DNA from 2 places in the Brevundimonas pondensis genome. Region 2 is predicted to be linked to the other one. Evidence: riboswitches for the same ligand, from Rfam matches in the RefSeq annotation. Region 2 holds a riboswitch; the other holds the start of a gene.
What was found. Region 2 has a riboswitch for cobalamin ahead of metE (5-methyltetrahydropteroyltriglutamate--homocysteine S-methyltransferase). Riboswitches for the same ligand answer to the same signal wherever they lie in the genome.

Region 1: another riboswitch for cobalamin. It lies ahead of IFE19_RS11180 (TonB-dependent receptor plug domain-containing protein); the one in region 2 lies ahead of metE (5-methyltetrahydropteroyltriglutamate--homocysteine S-methyltransferase).

What each region holds. Positions count from the first base shown of each region.
Region 1 is NZ_CP062006.1:2,239,350-2,249,703, forward strand. It holds gene IFE19_RS11165 (hypothetical protein) at 1-212, opposite strand, end outside; gene IFE19_RS11170 (hypothetical protein) at 327-512, opposite strand; gene IFE19_RS11175 (OmpA family protein) at 552-1,124, shown strand; gene IFE19_RS11180 (TonB-dependent receptor plug domain-containing protein) at 1,244-3,193, opposite strand; cobalamin riboswitch at 3,331-3,538, opposite strand; gene IFE19_RS11185 (response regulator) at 3,581-4,270, opposite strand; gene IFE19_RS11190 (sensor histidine kinase) at 4,280-6,937, opposite strand; gene kdpC (potassium-transporting ATPase subunit KdpC) at 6,949-7,536, opposite strand; gene IFE19_RS11200 (TorF family putative porin) at 7,536-8,279, opposite strand; gene kdpB (potassium-transporting ATPase subunit KdpB) at 8,312-10,306, opposite strand.
Region 2 is NZ_CP062006.1:903,073-913,426, forward strand. It holds gene IFE19_RS04605 (filamentous haemagglutinin family protein) at 1-2,547, shown strand, start outside; gene IFE19_RS04610 (SapC family protein) at 2,613-3,392, shown strand; gene IFE19_RS04615 (OmpH family outer membrane protein) at 3,396-3,986, shown strand; gene IFE19_RS04620 (hypothetical protein) at 3,997-4,434, shown strand; gene IFE19_RS04625 (acyl-CoA thioesterase) at 4,445-5,185, opposite strand; gene metE (5-methyltetrahydropteroyltriglutamate--homocysteine S-methyltransferase) at 5,182-7,515, opposite strand; cobalamin riboswitch at 7,624-7,826, opposite strand; gene IFE19_RS04635 (chorismate mutase) at 7,876-8,217, opposite strand; gene IFE19_RS04640 (ferredoxin--NADP reductase) at 8,222-9,037, opposite strand; gene IFE19_RS04645 (S9 family peptidase) at 9,176-10,354, shown strand, end outside.

The DNA.
Region 1 (10,354 bases), 1.3 Mb from region 2:
GGGGGCGCAGGCTTTGGCTCGGGCGTCGGGGCTGCGGCCGGCTTGCCGCCTCCGGCTTCCTGCGCCGCCGGTTCCGGCGCGGGCGGCGGCGGCAGAAGCTCAATCAGCTCCACCTCCATGACCGGTCGCTCCGGCGGATAGACGGGAACCTTGACCGGCGCGAACAGAATGACGGCCAGCACAAGGGCGTGCGTCAGAAGACTGAACGCCACGGTCGCCGGTCCTACGATCCTTCGCCGACGGTGCTGCCCACTCATTCAGCGACAACCCGCGATATTTCAATTTCAGTATGGCGAAGCTTCGACATTGATGTTCCGAAGTCGATCTCACGGCATATGACCATTACTTTGAAAATCATCTGCTCGTGTCAGGATCAAGGTGCTCGAAGCATAACGTTCGAGAAGCGCAAAAAACGCAGATATCTTAAATTTTTCTATAGTTAAGCTGGCACCTTTTCTTTCGTCACGCGTCTCTACCGCGCCGTTCCTGCGCAAACAGGACTGCTTGCGCATGCATCCGGGAATAGCGCTCCGGAACGAAGGAGACTGAACTTGATCAAACTGACCTCTCGCGCGATCGCTGTGACCAGCGTCGTGCTGATCGGCGGCCTGGCCGCCAGCGGCTGCGCCAGCCACCGTTTCGTGCGCGACAATGTCGCCGTGGTCGATGGCCGCGTGACCGAAGTCGACAACCATCTGACTCAGGTCGAAGGCACTGCCGGCGAAGCCCTGAACCGCGCCAACGCCGCCCACAAGCTGGCTGAAGGCAAGTTCCTGTATGAGGTCGTGCTGTCGGATGACTCGGTGAAATTCCCGGTCAACCGCGACGCCCTTTCGCCCGAGGCCGAACAGCGCCTGTCCGAACTGGTCCAGCGCCTCAAGGCCGAAAACCGCAACGTCTATCTGGAAATCCAGGGCCACACCGACTCGTCGGGCGACACCCACGCCAATGAAATGCTCGGCCAGGCCCGCGCCGAAGCCGTCCGCCGCTTCCTCAGCGACCAGGGCATCGCCCTGAACCGCATGGCGACCATCTCCTATGGCGAGACCAAGCCGGTGGCGCCGAACAACACGCGCGAAGGCCGCGCCCAGAACCGTCGCGTCGCTATCGTCGTGCTCAGCTGATCCCGAGGCGGCGGCTCAATTCAGGGCCGCCGCCCGGAAACGCAAAAGGGACCGGCGAATGATCGCCGGCCCCCTCACGATTGCCGTCCGCACCCGATGCGGCCGTCAACAGACAGGCGTCAGAAGCGAACGCGAACGCCGCCGAAGGCGCCCTGTCCGGCCGTGCCGTAGTTCAGGATCGTTTGATACTCTTCATCGAAGAGGTTCTCGACACGGCCATAGACTTCCAGGTGATCATTGATCGGATACGAAGCCCGAATATCGACCAGGGTGTAGGCGTCCAGGTCAGCGGAATTGTTCGCGGTGGTGAAACGCTCGCCGACATAGCGCACCGACACGCCCGTCTTCAGACCAAAGACCCAGGCGTAATCCGCCGCCAGATTGGCCGTATGCTCGGGCCGATAGGTCAGTTGCTTACCGTTGTAGTCGCCCTCAACATTCTGCGCCTCGGTCCAGGTGTAGTTGGCGCTGAGGTTCAGGCGGTCGGTCACGTCCACACGACCGATCAGCTCGATGCCCTGAGCCTCGGTCTTCTGCAGGTTCTTGTAATAGCCCCAACGGTTCACGCCGCCGCAAAGCGGATCGGTCGTGCCGACATCGCAGCTGTTGTAACGGATCTCGTTGTCCGCCTGACGATTGAAGTAGACGGCCGAGACGACGGCGCGATCAAAGAGGCGCTGCTCGACGCCGATTTCCCAGCTGTCGAATTCTTCAGGCTGAAGCGTCAGATTGCCAAGGTTGCTGTAGAGCTCATAGAGACCCGGTGCCCGGAAGCCCTGTCCCCAGCTGGCGCGCAGGACGGTGTCGCCCTCGTTCAGCGCCCATGCCGCCGCAGCCTGTCCCAGAGCCTTGCCGCCGTAGACTTCATGATCGTCGTAGCGCAGGCCGCCGGTCAGGGTCAGGCCATCCAGTGCGGTCCACTGGACCTGGCCATAGACGCTGTCGATACCGGCCTTGCCGCGGGTGTAGGCGGGGTTCGGGTCCCAGGCATCCGGCACACGAACCTTCATCTCCGAACGTTCGCTCTCGGCGCCAAAGGTGGCGTTCAGCGTCTCGCTGACGGCGAATACGCCCTGATATTCCCACCGCTGGTTCTGGCCGAGAGCATCATAGGTCAGGGGCTGAACATGTACGTCGGGATCGTAATACTGCGTGTCGGTATCGGTCCAGGCGTGGCCAATACGGTTACGCAGACGCCCGCCCAGAAGATCGAAATTCAGTCCGGCGTAGGCGGCCAGTTCACGCGTATTGCCGTAGCGACGCGCATCACCGTTCCAGGCATCGAGATCAACCCGGCCATCCGACCAGACCGATCGCAGGTCCAGCGACACGGCGTCAGTCAGCTTCAGGTTCACACGCCCCGACAGACCGGTATTGGCATAGCCGTCGTCCTCGGTTCCGGTGGCGTCGGCCGAGAAGCCGTCCGTCGAATAACGGCTGGCGGCCAGGCGCCAGTTCAGGCGCTCGCCGGCGCCGCCGACCCCGCCGCGGAAATAGGTCGTGCCGCGCGCGCCGGCCTCGGCGTCCAGGCTGCCTTGCAGGGCTTCGGTCGGTTCGGCGGTGACGATGTTCACCACGCCGCCGATGGCCTGGCTGCCCCACAGGGTCGATTGGGCGCCGCGCAGCACCTCGATGCGCGCCGTGTCGCCCACCAGCAGGTTTCCGAAGTTGTAGCCGCCTTGCGTCGAGGTCGGATCGTTCATCTTGACCCCGTCAAGAAGCACGACCGTGTGGTAGCTTTCCGCGCCCCGGATTCTCAGCCCGCTGACCGTTCCGACGCCGCCATTGCGCGTGTAGCTGACGCCCGGCGTCTCGGCCAGAAGCTCGACCACGGCCGTGGTCTGGCGGTTTTCCAGAGCGGCCTGGGTCAAGACCGTGACCGAGGCGCCGACGCGCTCGATCGGCTGAGCCGAACGGTTGGCGGTGACGACTACGTCTTCAACCTGGGTGGCGGCGGCGCGGCCGGCGACGTCGGGCGCGGCGGCTTGCTGGTCCGTTTCAACGGCGGCGGCGGGGAAGGCCGCCAACAGACTGGCGGCGGCGAGGGTAGCATAGGCGATCCGGTTCATCCGGCGGCTCCATTGACGACGCCGCGTCGTGGCTGCTTCCGGCGCCGTACAGACGCACGAAAACGGCCGCGAGCGCGGCAGGTTTTCACTTGTCGTCACACGAGTCACCTCGACCGCCCGGCACATCCCGACCGCGCAGAGAACGACGGCGACAGGCAGGTCTCCTGGCTTGCGGATCAGGGCCGATGCGCGTCGCCTTCCCAGAAGTCGTTCAGGCCGTGGCCTTCAGGACCGCCAGTGGCGTATGACGCGCGGGCTAACCGCTTACAGTTGCGGGAACAGCCGGAGTCTCACACTCCGTTCCCTTTTGATCCCCTTTCGGGGAACCTGACGCGTCGGTGGCAGTAGGGCCGCGCGCCGGTCAGGTCAACCATCGCAAAAGCGACCTCAGGCCGTCAGTCGATAACCGACACCCGGTTCTGTCGCGATCAGGCGCGGCTGAGCCGGGTCGGCTTCCAGCTTCTGACGCAGTTGGCCGATGACCACGCGCAGATACTGGGTGTCGTCGGCGTGGGCCTTGCCCCAGACGGCGGTCAGCAGGTCGCGGTGGCCGACGACCTTGCCGGCGTTGCGCGCCAGATGGGCCAGGACGTCGTATTCCTTGGGCGTCACGCGCACGGCGGCCTCGGCGCGGGTGATCAGGCGGCGCTCCAGGTCGATGACCACCTCCCCCGCCGTCAACGGCCCGCTGGCCTCCACGCGCGGGGCGGCCTGGCGCAGGTTGGCGCGGACCCGGGCCAGCAGTTCGCCGACGCCGAAGGGCTTTTCGACATAGTCGTCAGCCCCCAGGTCCAGGGCGGCGATCTTCTCGGCCTCCTTGTCGCGCGCCGACAGGATGATGATGGGACCGGAATAGAACTCCCGCGCGCGGGCCAGCACGTCCTTGCCGTCCATGTCGGGCAGGCCCAGATCCAGCACCACGGCGTCCGGGCTCCACAGGGCGATGCCGCGCAGGCCCTCCTGCCCGCTGTCGGCGCGGCGCGGCTCATAGCCGGCGGCGTCCAGCGCCGGGGACAGGAAGCGGTGGATCTGGGGCTCGTCGTCGATGACGAGAATCTGGGGACGGACAGCGGCCATTGGCGAAGTCTAGAGCAGGCTCGGGTGGGTGACGACGGCCTTGGGCAGGCTGATCAGGATGCGCGTGCCTTTTCCATCCTGAATCGGGCTGGCGGCGGCGATGCGGCCGTTCATGGCCTCGACGAAGCCCTTGGCGATGGCCAGGCCGAGGCCTGCGCCCTTGCTCCGGTCAGACGGCTCCTCCATGCGGCGAAACTTGTCGAAGACGCGCTCCAGCTCGGCGGTGGGGATGCCCTGGCCCTCATCCTCGATGGAGATGACCACCGCACCCCGGTCCTCATAGGCGGCCAGTTCGACGGTCGAGCCGTCGGGGCTGTAGGCCACGGCGTTTTCAAGGATGTTCACGAGCGCCTGCTCCAGCAGCCCCTGATCCACCATGACCAGGCTGAGCTGGGCCGGGAAGTCGCGGGTCATTTTCCGCCCGCCCAGACGCCGCGCCACCCGTTTGCCCGCCGCGTTCAGCACATCGCGCACGTCGACCCAGTCGGCGCGAATGTTCAGACCGCCGCCCTCCAGCCGGGTCATGTCCAGCAGGTCGCCGACATAGCGACTGAGCCGCTCGGCCTCCTCGCGGATCGACAGCAGCAGGTCGGCGCGCACGGCCGGCGTCAGCTTGTCGCCCAGGTCGATCAGCGTCGTCGAGGCGCCCAGCACCGTGGACAGGGGCGTCCGCAAATCATGGCTGACCGAGTTCATCAGCGCGCCCCGGAAACGGTCGGTGCGACGCAGGGTCTCGGTCTCGACCGCCTGCCCGGCCAGGTCGGCGCGCTCGACCGCCACGGCGCCCTGATCCAGCAGGGCCAGGGCCAGTTTTTCCTCGTCCGAACCGGGCGACAGGGCCGCCGCCTCGATCCCCGCCACGCCCGCCCGGTCGCGCACGCCCTGCAGGGGCCGGAAAGTCCAGCGCGCCTGCGGCAGGGTTCCGGTGCCGTGGCCCGCCGGTTCGCCCTTCTCCCAGGCCCAGCGGGCGGCGGCCATGGCCTCGGCGTCCAGCGCCGCCTTGGTCGGCGCGCCCGCGATCAGGGTCAGTTCGTCGTTGAGGGGCAAAAGGACCACAGCCCCCGCTCCGGCCGCCGCCGCCGTCTGTTCGGCCAGGATGCGCGCGGCGGCGGCGCGGTCGCCCACCCCGGTCAGCCTCTGGCTGGCGGCCAGCAGGGCCGAGACCGCCGAGGCGCGGCGCTGGGCCGCCCTGGCCTGCTCGCGCACGCGCCCGGCCAGGACGCCGGTCGTCAGGGCCACGGCCCAGAAGACGATCAGGGTCAAAAGGTCGGTCGGCGAGCCGATAGCGAAGCTGTAGCGCGGCTGAAGAAACAGGAAGTTGTAGGTCAGGAAGGCCAGCGTCGCCGCCGCCAGCGCCGGACGCAGGCCATAGAGCACCCCCGCCGCCAGCACCGCCGACAGGTAGATGACGCCCAGATCAACCCGCTCGAAGGTCCGGTCCAGCAGCAGGGCGAGGCCCGTCGCCGCGACGACACAGGCCGCGCCGACGGCATAGCCGCGCCAGCCGCCGGTCAGGACCATGCGCGGCTCGCGCAGGGTCTTCTCCTCCAGATCGGCTCCATCGGTAATGACGTGGACCGCCACCCCGCGCGCCTGGCGCAGCAGTTCGGCGGCCAGCGACCGGCCCAGCCATTCGGACAGGCGGCTGTCGCGGCCCTTGGCCAGAACGATCTGGGTGATGTTGTTCTGATGGGCGTGGTCCATGACGGCGCGCACCACGTCGTCGCCGCTCAGGACCACCGTGCGCCCGCCCAGTTGCTCCGCCAGCTTCAGCGCATCCGACAGCTTGCCCGCCGAGCCGACGCCGTGGCGTGCGCCCGAGGGCCGATCGACGTGGGCCACGGTCCAGGGCGCGTCCATCATCATGTCCGACAACCGCCGCCCGGCGCGGACCAGGGGGGCGGCCATGGCGTCGCCGCTGACCAGCACCAGGATCCGCTCCCCCGCCGCCCACGGCCCCGGCACCCCCTGTTCGCGCAGGCGGGCCACCAGTTGATCGTCCACCGTCTGGGCCGCGCGGCGCAGGGCCAGTTCGCGCAGAGCTGTCAGATTCTCGACCTTGAAGAAGTTGTCCGAAGCCAAACGCGCCGTCTCGGGCACATAGACCTTGCCCTCGGCCAGGCGCTTCCGCAGCTCCTCGGGCGTGATGTCCACCACCTCGATGTCGTCGGCGCGCGACAGGGCGCTGTCGGGCACGCTTTCACGCTGGCGCACCCCGGTGATACGCAGCACCACGTCCGACAGGCTTTCCAGATGCTGGACGTTCAAGGTGGTCCAGACGTCGATCCCGGCGTCCAGGATCTCCTCCACGTCCTGCCAGCGCTTGGGATGGCGCGAGCCGGGGGCGTTGGAGTGGGCGTATTCATCGACCAGCAGCAGGCCGGGGCGGCGCGCCACGGCGCCGTCGAGATCGAACTCCAGCAGGGTCCGGTCGCGATAGGCGATGGGGTTGCGGGCCATGACCTCCAGCCCGCGCAGCAGGCTCATGGTCTCCTTGCGGCCATGGGTTTCGACCACGCCGACGACCACGTCGTCGCCTTCCGCCTTTCGGCGGCGGGCGGCGCGCAGCATCTCATAGGTCTTGCCGACCCCGGGCGACATACCCAGAAAAACCTTCAGCCGCCCACGCTTGCGCGGGGCGGCCGGGGTCTTGTCCGTCGGGAGCATGGACGGCGCCATCAGCCCTCCGCGGCAGGGCGCGCAAAGCGAGCGTCCAGCGCCCGGTTGGTCAGCAGCACATTGACGCGCGGCTGACCCAGAACGCCGAACGTGCGGCCTTCGACGTGCTGTTCGACCACCTCGCGCACCTGCGCCTCTCCAATCCCGCGCGCCCTGGCGATGCGGGCGATTTGCAACCTAGCGTAGGCCGGAGAGATATGCGGGTCGAGGCCCGAGGCCGAGGTCGTCACGGCGTCGGCGGGGACGACCGCCTTGCCCGCCTCGACCCGCAGTTTTTCAGCATCGGCCTTGACCCGCGCGATCAGGTCCGGGTTCAGCGGACCGAGGTTGGAGCCGGACGAGGCGGCCGCGTCATAGCCGTCGCCCGCCGCCGAGGGGCGCGGGTGCAGATAGCCGGGCTGGCTGAACGTCTGGCCGACCAGGGCCGAGCCGACCACCTGGCCCGCCTTGTCGCGAACCAGACTGCCGTTCGCCTGATCCGGGAAGGCGGCCTGGGCCACGCCGGTCACGGCCAGGGGATAGGCGACGCCGAGGACACCGGTGAACAGGGCGATCATCACGACCGCCGGACGGATATGGCTCAACATCAGAAGACCGCCTTCAGGCTGGCTGCGACGCGGCTGTCATAGCTGGAGCCGAAGCCGTGCTCATCGGTGTCGAAATAGCGGACGTCCAGCGCCAGATGATCGGTCAGCTGATAGGCCGCGCCCAGGTTCCAGGTGGTGTAGTCGAAGTCGGACGACACCCACTGACGGCCCACCGCCGCCGAGATCGTCCACTTGTCCGCCGGGCTGATCGCGCCGTTGATCTCGGCATAGGTCGCCTCGTCCTCGGACGCGCCGAAGAAGTCCGGCGAGTAGTAGATCGCCGCCCCCAGGGTCGCCGGGCCGACGGCGCGCGAGGTCGCGGCTTTCAGCTCCACATAGTCGTAGTCGGCGCCGTCCGGCTGGCCGGCGTAGAAGTAGCTGACCACGCCGAAGTCCCAGTTGAAGCCGCCGAACTCGGGCCGGACCCCGGCGTAGAGGTCGATCTCGGCCTCAGTGTCGGCGTCCCCGGTGAAGGCGACGTTTCCGACCCAGGCCCCGGCGTAGAAGGCTCCTTGCGTCACATCGACCCCGGCCGAGACGGCGGGATCGCCTTCGGTCTGGCTGACGCCGCGGAAGACATAGTCGCTGGCGACTGCGGCGTTGAAGGCGAAGTCGGGACCCGCCTTCTCCTCGGCCTTGGCCGGCGCGCTGCACAGGCCCAGGGCGATGATGGCGACCAGACAGGCGCCGCCGAACAGGGCGTCGTTGGAGCCCGAGGCTTTGGAGAGGTTACGTTTACGCATGACGGTTTTTCCTTGGTCGCTCAGGGCGGGCTTCAAGCCAGGCCGAGGGCGGAGATGACGATGTCGATGAGCTTGATGCCGACGAAGGGGGCGATCAGACCGCCCAGGCCGTAGATCAGCAGGTTGCGGCCCAGCAGCTTGCCCGCCCCCACGGCGCGGTATTTCACCCCGCGCAGCGCCAACGGGATCAGGGCGATGATGACCAGGGCGTTGAAGATGACCGCCGACAGGATGGCGCTCTCCGGGCTGGACAGCTTCATCACGTTCAGCGCCGCCAGCGACGGCAGACCGACCACGAACATGGCCGGGATGATGGCGAAATACTTGGCCACGTCGTTGGCGATCGAGAAGGTGGTCAGGGCGCCGCGCGTGATCAGCAGTTGCTTGCCGACCTCGACGATCTCGATGACCTTGGTCGGGTCGCTGTCGAGATCGACCATGTTGCCGGCCTCGCGCGCGGCCTGGGCCCCGGTCTGCATGGCCACGCCGACGTCGGCCTGGGCCAGGGCAGGCGCGTCATTGGCGCCGTCGCCGCACATGGCGACCATGCGTCCCTTGGCCTGCTCCGCCTTGATCAGGCGCATCTTGTCCTCAGGCGTGGCCTCAGCCAGGAAGTCGTCGACCCCGGCCTCGGATGCGATGGCCGCCGCCGTCACCGGGTTGTCGCCGGTGATCATGACGGTCCGCAGCCCCATGCGACGCAGGTCGGCGAAGCGGGCCTTCACCCCCGGCTTGACCACGTCCTTCAGGTGGATGACCCCGACCAGGACGTCGTTTTCGGTCACGGCCAGGGGCGTGCCGCCCGAACGGGCGATGCGGTCCACAGCGGCGCGGAACTCAGGCGCAGCCTCCGCCTCGGCCAGACCCAGCGACTTCAGCACGGCGTCGACCGCCCCCTTGCGCCACGACTGGCCGCCCGCCTCCAGACCCGACTGGCGGGTCACGGCGCTGAACGGAATGGTCTTAGCCCCTTCAGGCAGGTCGCCCGTCACCCCGGCGTTGCGGCCCAGTTCGACGATGGAGCGGCCTTCCGGCGTCTCATCGGCCAGGGAGGCCATGACCGCGGCCCGCATCACTGCGTCAGGACGCACGCCCGGCACGGTGATGACTTCCGTGGCCATGCGGTTGCCGAAGGTGATGGTGCCGGTCTTGTCCAGCAGCAGGGTGTCGACGTCGCCCGCCGCCTCCACCGCCCGGCCCGAGGTGGCCAGAACATTGACCTTCAGCAGCCGGTCCATGCCGGCGATGCCGACAGCGGACAGCAGGCCGCCGATGGTGGTCGGAATCAGGGTGATGAACAGGGCGCCCAGGACGATGGGGTCCAGCTTGATCCCCGTATAGGCGCCCAGACCCAGCAAGCTGGCCACCGCGATCAGGAAGACCAGGGTCAATCCTGCCAGGAGTACGGACAGGGCCAGTTCGTTCGGCGTCTTGCGACGGTCCGCGCCCTCGACCATGGCGATCATGCGGTCGAGGAAGGTGGCGCCGGGGGCCGAGGTGATGCGGACCTTGATCCAGTCCGACACCACGGTGGTGCCGCCGGTGACGGCCGAGCGGTCGCCGCCGCTTTCGCGGATGACGGGGGCGCTTTCGCCGGTGATGGCGGCCTCGTTGACCGAGGCGACGCCCTCGATGATCTCGCCGTCCGAGGGGATGACGTCCCCGGCCTCGACCAGGACGATGGAGCCGATCTCCAGCTCCCCCGCCGGCGTCGGGACCACCGTTCCGGTCTTCGGATCGACGATCAGCTTGGCCTTGGTGGTGACGCGGGTGGCGCGCAGGCTGTCGGCCGCCGCCTTGCCGCGCCCTTCGGCGATGCTTTCAGCGACATTGGCGAACAGGACCGTGGCCCACAGCCACAGGGCCAGCTGGACGGCGAAACCCGCCGCCTGGCCCGTCGCCACGGCGGCGACCGCCGAGACGCTGGCCAGCAGGGCGACGATCCAGGTGGCGAAGATCACCGGGTTGTTGAGCAGCTTGGTCGGGTTCAGCTTGACGACGGCGTCGCCGAGCGCCCGGCCGAGCATGGCCCCGGTCAATCCGCCCGCGACGGGCGAAGAGGACACTCTTGGGGA
Region 2 (10,354 bases):
GTCCGCATTTCCAGCTCGGGCCTGCACTTCGCCGTCGGCGGCACCGGCCGCGTGACCTCGGTGACGCGCACGGCGGGGATCGTCACGGACGGGAGCGTGGTCCAGACCGGCGGCGGCGACATCGACATCCGTCTGGGCGGCGTCCTGAACCCGGGCGCGGCGTCCAACATGCCTTCGGACCTGGCGGGCAGCGTGACCAACCTGCGCGGTCAGGTCTCCATCCTGTCCGGCGGGGTTGGCGTCGGCGCCTATAGCTCAGCGGTAGACGTGCTTGATCCGCGTCTGCCCGATCCGCTGCGGACCGCCTTCCACCTGCCGAGCGGCGGCATCACCCTGGTGATCGGCGACGCCGACGTGCGCATCGACACGCGCGGCGATCTGATCCTGGCCGGGGTCGGTGATCCGGGCTCGACCCAGACCTCGATGGCGGGTGTGTCGGTCGGCTATGTCAACGCCGCCGGTCAGTTCCTGCGGCCGGACGGTCTGGTGATGCAGACCAGCTTCTCGCTGTGGCGGGACGACACGAGTATCAGCCTGTTCAGCGCGGGCGGCGACGTGACGCCGATCACGGCGGCCTCCGGCAATGGCGCGGTGCGGGACGGTCGCTACTGGTACCCGCCCATCCTGCGGGTGACGGCGGCCGAGGGCAGCATTCGCTGGAGCGCGGAACGTTGCGACGACAACTGCAGCGGCGGCATCCCGCCGCTGGAGCTGGCGCCGTCGTCGATGGGACTGGTCGAATACCTGGCCGGAACCTCGATCCTGGGCGGCGGTTCGCGCGATCCGGACGCGGGCGGGTCCTACGCCGCCGGTCGCCCGGTCGCCCTGTCGGGTATGGCCCGGACGCTGGATCTTCTGCCCAATCCGTTCCGCCCGGTGTGGATGACCGACTGGCGCGATACGCAAGGCGCACCGGTGAACGTCGTCCAGCCGATCAAGGGCAATGCGGCGACCCTCGGCGGCCTGCTGGCCTTCCAGCCGGATACGGCGACGGGCACGCTGCGGACGGGCCGCCAGAACCCGGCGCTCTTCTATGCGGCCGACGGCGACATCAGCAATCTGAACTTCGGCTTCATCACCTACGACGGCCAGTCGCAGCTCTACGTCAACTCCGGCTCGGTCGACCTGCGCGCCTCGCGCGACATCGTCAACCTGGGCACGGGCACGGGCATCGGCTGTCTGAACAGCGGTCCGATCGAGTGCCGCGGCGCGCCGGCCTATCTGTTCGGGGTGTTCAACCTGGGTGGTCTGGTGGTGCACAATGACCCATCCGACATCTCGCTGATCTCGGCGGGCCGGGACATCATCTACGGCAACATGACCGTGGCGGGTCCTGGCAATCTGGTGGTCGAGGCGGGGCGCAACATCTATCAGGCCGGCAATGGTCGCTTCACCAGCGTCGGTCCGCTGTTCGACCTGTCGCCATCGACCCGTAACGGCGGGGCCGGCATCTCGATCCTGACCGGGGTCGGGGCGGGCGGTCCCAACTATGACGCCTTCACCAAGCTGTATCTGGACCCAGCCAACCTGGCCGAGGTCGGGCGGCCGCTGGCCGACCAGGCCGGCAAGGTGGTCAAGACCTATGACGTTGAACTGATCCAGTGGCTGGAAAACCGCTTCGGCTATGAAGCCGCCGACGCCCGTGACGCCTTGACCTACTTCAACGGCCTGGACCGCCAGCAGCGCGCCGTCTTCGCCCGACTGGTCTACTTCGACGAACTGAAGGCGGGGGGGCGTGAATACAACGACCCCAATGGCGCGCGTTTCGGCAGCTACCTGCGCGGCCGTAACGCCATCTCCGTCTTGCTTCCCGAGAAGGACGCCAGCGGAAAGGCCATCTCCTACGCCGGCGACCTGACCATGTTCGGCGGCTCGGCGGTGCGGACCCTGTTCGGCGGCAACATCGAGATGCTGGTGGCGGGCGGCCAGACGGTGGTCGGCGTCGGCGGCGTGGCGCCGCCCTCGACGGCGGGGGTCCTGTCCATGGGGTCGGGCGACATCGACGTCTATTCGCTGGGATCGGTGCTGCTGGGCCAGAGCCGGGTCTTCACCACCTTCGGCGGCGACCTGTTCATGTGGTCGGCCGAGGGCGACATCAACGCCGGGCGGGGGTCCAAGTCGACCGCCGTCTATCAGCCGCCGCGCCGGGTCTATGATTTGTACGGCAACGTCACCCTGTCGCCGCCGACCCAGAACACCGGCGCCGGCATCGCCACCCTGAACCCGATCCCGGAGATCCCGGCGGGCGACGTGGACCTGATCGCGCCGCTCGGCACGATCGATGCGGGCGAGGCGGGCATCCGGGTTTCGGGCAACGTCAACCTGGCCGCCCTGCAGGTGGTCAACGCCGCCAACATCCAGGTCAAGGGCGACGCGGTGGGCATCCCGGCGGTGGCGGCGGTCAACACCGGCGCCCTGACGGCCGCCTCTTCGGCCAGCAGTTCAGTGGTGGCCGAGGCCGCCCGTCTGGCCGAACGCGCCCGTTCCAAGCCGACCGGCGACATCCCGGCCATCATCACTAGCCGCTTCCTCGGCTTCGGCGAGTAACCGCAGCGTGAAGGGAGGCCCACGCGCCCACCCTTCACACTCCCTTCTTCCGACTGGAGTATCCCATGTCCGACGCTTCTCCCGCAGGCGCCTTGCCGCTCTTCTATCGCGACCCCCAGCCGCTCTCGGCGGTCCAGCACGGAAGCTGGCGCCTGAAGGATGGCGACGCGGCCTTCGCCGCCGACACGCCCTTTGTCCCCGTAGTGGTTAGCGAGATCGCCGCCGCCGCCCGCAGCTACCCCGTCGTCTTCTCGGCCGGGGAGGGGGCGCAGCCGGTCGTCGTCCTGGGTCTGGAGCAGCGCAACCTGTTCGTCGCCGACGGCCGCTGGGCCGAGGACGCCTATGTGCCCGCCTATGTGCGCCGCTATCCGTTCGGCTTCATCGCCACCGTCAATCCCGACGGCTTCGCCCTGGCCGTCGACGCCGCCTCGGAACGACTGGCCCCTTCGGGCGAGGAGGGGACGGCCCTGTTCGACGGTGATCAGCCGACGCAACTGACGCTGGAGGCCATGGCCTTCTGCAACGCCTTCCAGGGCGAGGCCGGCGCCACCCAGGCCTTTGCCGAGGCCCTGCGCGCCCAAGGCCTGCTGATCGACCGCCGCGCCGACGTCACCCTGCCGGATGGCCGCAAGCTGGGTCTCGACGGTTTCCAGATCATCGATACGGATCAGTTCGCCAAGCTGGATGAAGCTGTCGTCCTGGATTGGCATCGCAAGGGCTGGCTTGCGCTGGTTCACTTCCATCTGGCCTCGCTGGAGCGTTTCGGCGCGCTGTTGGCCCTGCACGGGCAGGCGACGACGACCGTTGAGCCCGCGACCAAGCCGACCAAGTCCAAGAAAGCCTGAGCCATGACCAATCGCTTTATCTTCGCAGCCTTGACCCTCGCCGCGGTCGCGGGCGCCGCCCTGCCGGCCGCCGCGCAACAGGCCCAGCCGCTGGGCGGTCCGGTCATCCCGGGCGTCTGCCTGCTGTCGCGCGAGGCGGTCTTCGCCAACGCCGCCGCCGGCAAGGCCGCCAGCGCCCGCCTTCAGGAACTGGCCGCCATGGCCCAGACCGAGATCGAGACCGAGCGCCAGCCGCTTGAGACCCAACTACGCGCCCTCGAAGGGCAGCCTGACAACGCCGCTCGCCGCCAGCGCGCGGAGGCCCTGGCCGGCCAATGGCAGGCCTTGCAGCAGAAGGCGGCCCACGCCAATCAGGAGGTCGAGGCGACTCGCCTCAAGGCGATGGAGCGCATCGCCAACGAGGCCCAGCCCGCCATCGCCCAGGTCTATGCCGCCAAGGCCTGCGGTCTGCTGCTGGACCGCAACTCGGCGCTGGGCGGCAACTTCGCCAACGACCTGACCGCCGAGGTGGTGCAACTCCTGGACAGTCGCCTGTCGACCATCACTTTCGAACGCGAACGCCTGCCTCAGGTCGCCGCGCAACCCGCCCGTTAGGTCAGGACTGATGATCGCTTCCAGGTCTCATCTACATGCCCCGTTTCGGACCCTCGCGGCCGGGATAGCCGCCGTTCTGGGCCTGGCGGGCCAGGCGCAGGCCCAGAGCCTGACGCCCGACGAGGCGCCCGAAGCCTGGGTCGCCTATGCCGAGAACGCAACACGGACTTTGACGACCTGGCTGGAAGCTGATGAGGCGGCGGCGATCGACCTGCGTCAGGAATTGGACCAGCTCCGCTCATCCCCGGATCAGCCGACCGAGTCTTTGGAGCTGAGGTTGTGGGTTTCGGCTGACGGCGTCGTCACCCGCGTCGAACCGGCGCCGCGCGCTCCGCTCAAGGCTTCGGCAGCCTTGCGTGGGGTGGTGGACGGTCGCCGTCTGCCGCCGCCGCCCAAGGGCATGCTGCAGCCGCTGCGCCTCGCTGTTCAGCTGGAGCCTCCGGCCTGAACTTCGGCGATCAGCCCAACGGCTCAGGACGGCCGCTCTGATCGACCGCCACCATGACGAACTCCGCCGTCGCCGAGTGACTACGTCGACCGTTCAGCAGGTCTTCGGCCCAAAGCTGGACCTCGATGGTCAACGAGGAGCGGCCTGTCGTCTTCACGCGTGAGGCCGTCTCCACCATGTCGCCTTCGCGGATTGGGGTGCTGAAGTCGATGCGGTGGGTGGCGGCCATGACCACGACTTTTCGCGCACGTCGCGTCGCCGCGACAAAGGCCGCCTTGCCCATCAACTTCAGGGCGTCTCCGCCGAACAGGGTGCCGTAGTGATTGGTCGTGCCGGGGAAGACCATGTCGGCGGCCCTTAACCAATCATCCGCCTCTGTCGGGATGTCGATCCCGGGCGGCGGAGACAGCGTCAGCTGATCCGCGCCCAGGGCGACCATGTTGAACAGGCCTCGGGTGCACAGGCGCCGTTCGCCGCTCAACAGGGCCTCGGCGTGAAGTTCAACTTCCACGCCGAGCGAAGTTCGGCCGGTCCGCACCACACGACCCACAGCCTCGACCATTTCACCAATCCGCGCCGGTGCGGCGAAGTCGATCCGTTCGCAGCCTGCGGTCACCACGGTGCGTCGCGCATGCCGGCTGGCGGCCAGGAAGGCGACCTTGTCCAGGTGCGCCAGTCCCACGCCGCCGAACAGGGTGCCATGGTGATTGGCGTCGCCGGGAAACACCATGTCGATCAGCCGGATGCTCATGCCCGCGCCGCCCGCGCCGCGGTGACCATGTTGACGAGCGCCGCTTCGGTCTCCGGCCAGCTTCGTGTTTTCAGGCCGCAATCGGGATTCACCCACAGACGGTCAGCGGGCAGTCTCTCGGCCGCGGCCTTCAGCAGGGCGCTGATGTCTTCGACGGCGGGCACGCGCGGCGAGTGGATGTCGTAGACCCCCGGTCCGATCTCCGCGGGGTAGCGATAGTCAGAAAAGGCGTCCAGCAACTCCATCTTCGAACGCGAGGTCTCGATGGAGATGACGTCCGCGTCCATCTCTCCGATCGAACGGATGATGTCGTTGAACTCGGAGTAGCACATATGGGTGTGGATCTGGGTGTGGTCGGCGACGCCCGAGGCGGTGATGCGGAAACACTCCACCGCCCATCCGAGATAGGCCTGCCAGTCAGATCGGCGCAGGGGCAGGCCTTCGCGCAGGGCCGCCTCGTCGATCTGGATGATGGGAGCGCCGGCGGCTTCTAGGTCGAGCACTTCGTCACGGATGGCGAAGGCGATCTGGCGACAGGTCTCGCTACGAGGCTGGTCGTCGCGAACGAAGGACCAGTTCAGGATGGTCACGGGTCCGGTCAGCATGCCCTTCATCGGCTTGTCGGTCAGGGACTGGGCGTAGCGCCACCATTCCACCGTCATCGGCAGGGGCCGGGAAACATCGCCGTAGATGATGGGCGGACGCACGCAGCGCGAGCCGTAGGATTGGACCCATGCGTTCCTGGTGAAGGTGAAGCCGGAGAGCTGTTCGCCGAAATACTGGACCATGTCGTTGCGTTCGAATTCGCCATGGACCAGGACATCGAGACCGATCTCTTCCTGCCACCTGATGGTTCGGGCCGTTTCCTCGCGCAGGAAGGCCTCATAGGCGCCGGCGTCGATGACGCCTTTGCCGTGGTCGGCGCGGGCCTTTCGGACGGCGGGGGTCTGGGGGAATGAGCCTATGGTGGTTGTCGGCCAGGCGGGCAGGTTCAGACGGCGAACCTGAGCCGCACGACGCACCTCGAAAGAGGAGGAACGCCGCGTCTGCATCTGCGTGCGGTCGGCTGTACGCGCCTGAACCACCGGGTCGTGAATACGGGGAGAGGCCGCTCGGCAGGCGACAGAAGCCGAAGCTGCATCCAGAATTTCGCGCACGCTCTCGCGCCCCTGGTTCAAGGCACGGGTCAGAATCTCCAGCTCGGCGATTTTCTGTACGGCAAAGGCGAGCCAGTCCTTCACCTCGGGGTCCAGCGTTGTTTCCCGCTCGAGATCGATGGGCGTGTGCAACAAGGAGCAGGACGGCGCCAGGATCACTGTGCGGCCTCTGTCGATGACAGGCTCCAATCGGTCGAGAATTGCGTTGAGGTCGGCTTTCCAGATGTTGCGCCCGTCGATGACGCCCAATGAAAGGACCAGATCCGGTCGGGCGTCCGCCAGCACGGCGTCCAACTGCTCGGGCGCACGGGTCAGGTCGATATGCAGACCATCGATCGGAAGCCACAGTACGGTTTCCAGGTTGTCCCCCAAGCCCCCGAAGTAGGTGGTCAGCATGACCTTGGTGGGGGGCACGACGTCGGTCAGTACGCGATAGGCCAGCCGGTAGGCCTCACGGGCCTCATCGTTCAGATCGGTCACCAGGCAGGGTTCGTCCATCTGCACCCAGGTGGCGCCGGCGCGGGCCAGGGAGCGCAGAACCTCGGCGTAGACCGGCAGAAGTTGCGGCAGCAGACTCAAGGGATCGAAGTCAGCATTCCGCGCCTTGCCCAGCAAAAGATAGCTGACCGGCCCCAAAAGGACGGGGCGTGTTTCTATGCCCAGCGCCTTGGCTTCCAGATACTCGTCCAGCGCCTTGGTCGACGTCAGGCGGAAAGTCTGGTTCTCGGTGAATTCCGGCACGATGTAGTGGTAGTTGGTGTCGAACCACTTGGTCATTTCGGCCGCCGGCACACCTTCGCCTCCGGGCGCGGCGCCATGGCCGCATCCGCATGTCGCTTCGTGTTCGCCCTGCGATCCGCGCGCCGTGGCGAAATAGGTCTTCAGTGCGACCTGTTCCGTCTCCTGGCCGTAAAGCGTCGGCAAGGCTCCGACCATGGCGGACGTGTCCAGAACATGATCGTATAGCGAGAAGTCATTGGAAGGTATGATGTTTGCGCCCAACTCGCGTTGCTTCCGCCAGGTGCGCGCGCGCAGGTCCGCGGTGGTCGCCAGCAGGTCGTCGGCGCTCATTCGCCCGGCCCAATGCGCTTCGAGCGCGGCTTTGAGCTCGCGTTTCGGGCCGATACGGGGGAAGCCGAGAATGGCGGACTGGACGTTGGGGCGGACGGTCATGTCTCGAAGCCTTTGCAAGGGCAGGGCTTCAGACAGGGGCGCGCGCACGCCCGCGCGGGCTTCAGGAGACCGGCGGCGCACATGCGGCCTGACCGGACACCCCGCCGGAGGACGTTATCTGTCGGGGCAGGTCTCCTGGCTCACGGGTCACGGCTTCAGGCTCGGCCTTCCCGGCGTCGAAACGCCAGTGACACAAGATGAACCTTCGGCTCGCCGCTTACAGTTGCGGGGGCAGCGCCGGTGTCGCACCGGCTTCCCTCTTAGCTCCGCGCCGCCGAAACGACGCGCAGACCACGACGGCGGGCAAAAGGCCTTATGCGCCGGGGTAAGTCAAGAACATATAACGATATGCTTATATGTTTATGGCTTGGGGTTGCGTGTGCGGTCCCAGGTTCCGAACTCGTGGGCGATGCAGCGGTCGATCAGCAGGCGCCAGACCGGCTCGGCGATGTCGGGCGACAGGCCGGCGGGTTCGGCCGCCGCCAGCACCTTTGCCACCACGTCGTCGATGCGGGCCTGGTCGAAGACGGCGTCGCGGTTCGGCTTGATGCGGGCGGCGGCGTCCATATAGCGCTGGCGCTCGGCCAGCAGGGTCACCAGAGCGCGGTCCAGGGCATCCACGCCCTGACGCACGTCGATCATGGTTGCGCAGTCTTCCGGGGCCTTGCGGTCGTCGATGGCGACGGTGCGGGGGGCGGTCATCAGGTCAGCCGACAAAGGCGCGCTCCAGAACATAGTCGCCGGGTTCGGCGTTCGAGCCTTCTTTCAGGCCGTAGGATTCCAGCAACTCGCCGGTCTCCTTGATCATGGCCATCGAGCCGCACAGCATGACGCGGTCGCTGTTGGGCGAGAAGCCGATGGGCAGTTGCAGGTCGGCGAAGACGTCGCCCGACTTGATGCGATCGGTGATGCGGCCCGGCGTCTCGAAACGCTCGCGGGTCACGGTCGGATAATAGGTCAACTGAGCCTTGGCCTCGTCGCCGATCAGCGGATCGTCGTGGATCTCGTGGCTGAAGAAGTCGCGATAGGCCAGGTCGGCGACGTTGCGCACCGTGTGGCAGACGATGACCTGCTTGAAGCGGGAATAGGTTTCCGGATCGCGCGCGACCGACAGCCAGGGCGCCAGGCCCGTGCCGGTGCCGATCAGCCACAGACGCTCGCCGCCGGTCAGGGCGTCCAGCACCAGGGTGCCGGTCGGCTTCTTGCCCATCAGAACGCTGTCGCCCGGCTGGATCTTCTGCAAGCGCGAGGTCAGGGGGCCGTCCTCGACCTTGATCGAGAAGAACTCCAGTTCCTCGGCCCAGAAGGGCGATGCGATGGAATAGGCGCGCAGGATGGGCTTTGCGCCGTCTTCGCCCGGCAGACCGATCATGACGAACTCGCCCGAACGGAAGCGGAAATCCTCCGGCCGTTTCACGCCGAAGCTGAACAGTTGATCGTTCCAGTGGCGGACCCACAGGACTTCCAGATTGTGGAACGGGCTGGCCTTGACGGGCGGCGCGGCGGTGGAGGCGTCGGACATGGGGCCTAACTAGGCGGTCGCGGGCGAATGCGAAAGGCTCGCGGGCGTCGCAGCCGCGCAGATTTGCGGATGACGGCGGAAGAATCCGCCTCTAGCTTCGCCGCCATGCGCACATTCCTTCTTGCTTCGACGATCCTGATGGCTGCGACCTCGGCCTTTGCCCAATCTTCTCCGCAGCCGGCGGCTCCGCCCGCCGCCACAGCGCCCGCGTCCTCGATCCTGACGGTCGAGCGGGTGTTCGCCAATCCGTCCCTGGCCGGGCCGGTGGCCAAGGGCGTTAGCCTGTCGCCCGACGGCGAACTGGTCGCCTTCCTGCGCTCGCGCGAGGACGACGTGGACGTGCTGGACCTGTGGGCCGCGCCGGTGAAGGGCGGCGAGCCCTTCAAGCTGATCGACGCACGGGCCTTGGTCCCTGATGCCGGCGAGCTGTCCGAGGCCGAGAAGGCGCGGCGCGAACGGATGCGGATTTCGCAGCGGGGCGTGGTCGAATATTCGTGGGACGAGCAGGGCCGCTACATCCTGGCGCCGCTGGAAGGCGACATCTTCCTGGCTAACCGTGCTGATGGCAGCGTGCGCCGTCTGACCGAAACCACGGCCGATGAGATCGACGCCAAGGTTTCGCCCAAGGGCGCCTTCGTCAGCTTCGTGCGGGATCAGGATCTGGTCGTGCTCAACCTGGCCTCGGGCGCCGAGCAGGCGATCACCACGGACGGCGACGGACTGATCACCTGGGCCACGGCCGAGTTCATCGCCCAGGAAGAGCTGGATCGCGACACCGGCTACTGGTGGAGCCCGGACGAGCGTTTCATCGCCCTGCAACGCACCGATGAGACCCAGGTCGACATCATTCCGCGCCTGGACATCACCGGCGGCGGCGCCTCGGTGATCGAGCAGCGCTACCCGCGCGCCGGTCGCCCCAACGCCGTGGTCGAACTCTATGTGCAGGACGTGCAGGCGGGGCAGCGGGTCAAGGTCGACCTGGGCGCGAACGCCGACATCTATCTGGCCCGCGTCAACTGGGCCAAGGACGGGCGGACCCTGTACGTCCAGCGCCTGTCGCGCGACCAGAAGACGCTCGACCTGCTGAGCGTCGATCCGGCGACTGGCGCCAGCCGCGTCATCGCCACCCAGCGCTCGGACGCCTGGGTGCCGCTGAATCATGACTTCAAGGCGCTGACGGACGGGAACTTCATCTGGGCGTCGGAAGAGAGCGGCTGGAAGCACCTCTATCTCCACAACCGCGACGGCCGCCGCCTGCGGGCGATCACGCGCGGCGACTATCCGGTCAAGGCGCTGGAAGGCGTCAATGAGGCGACG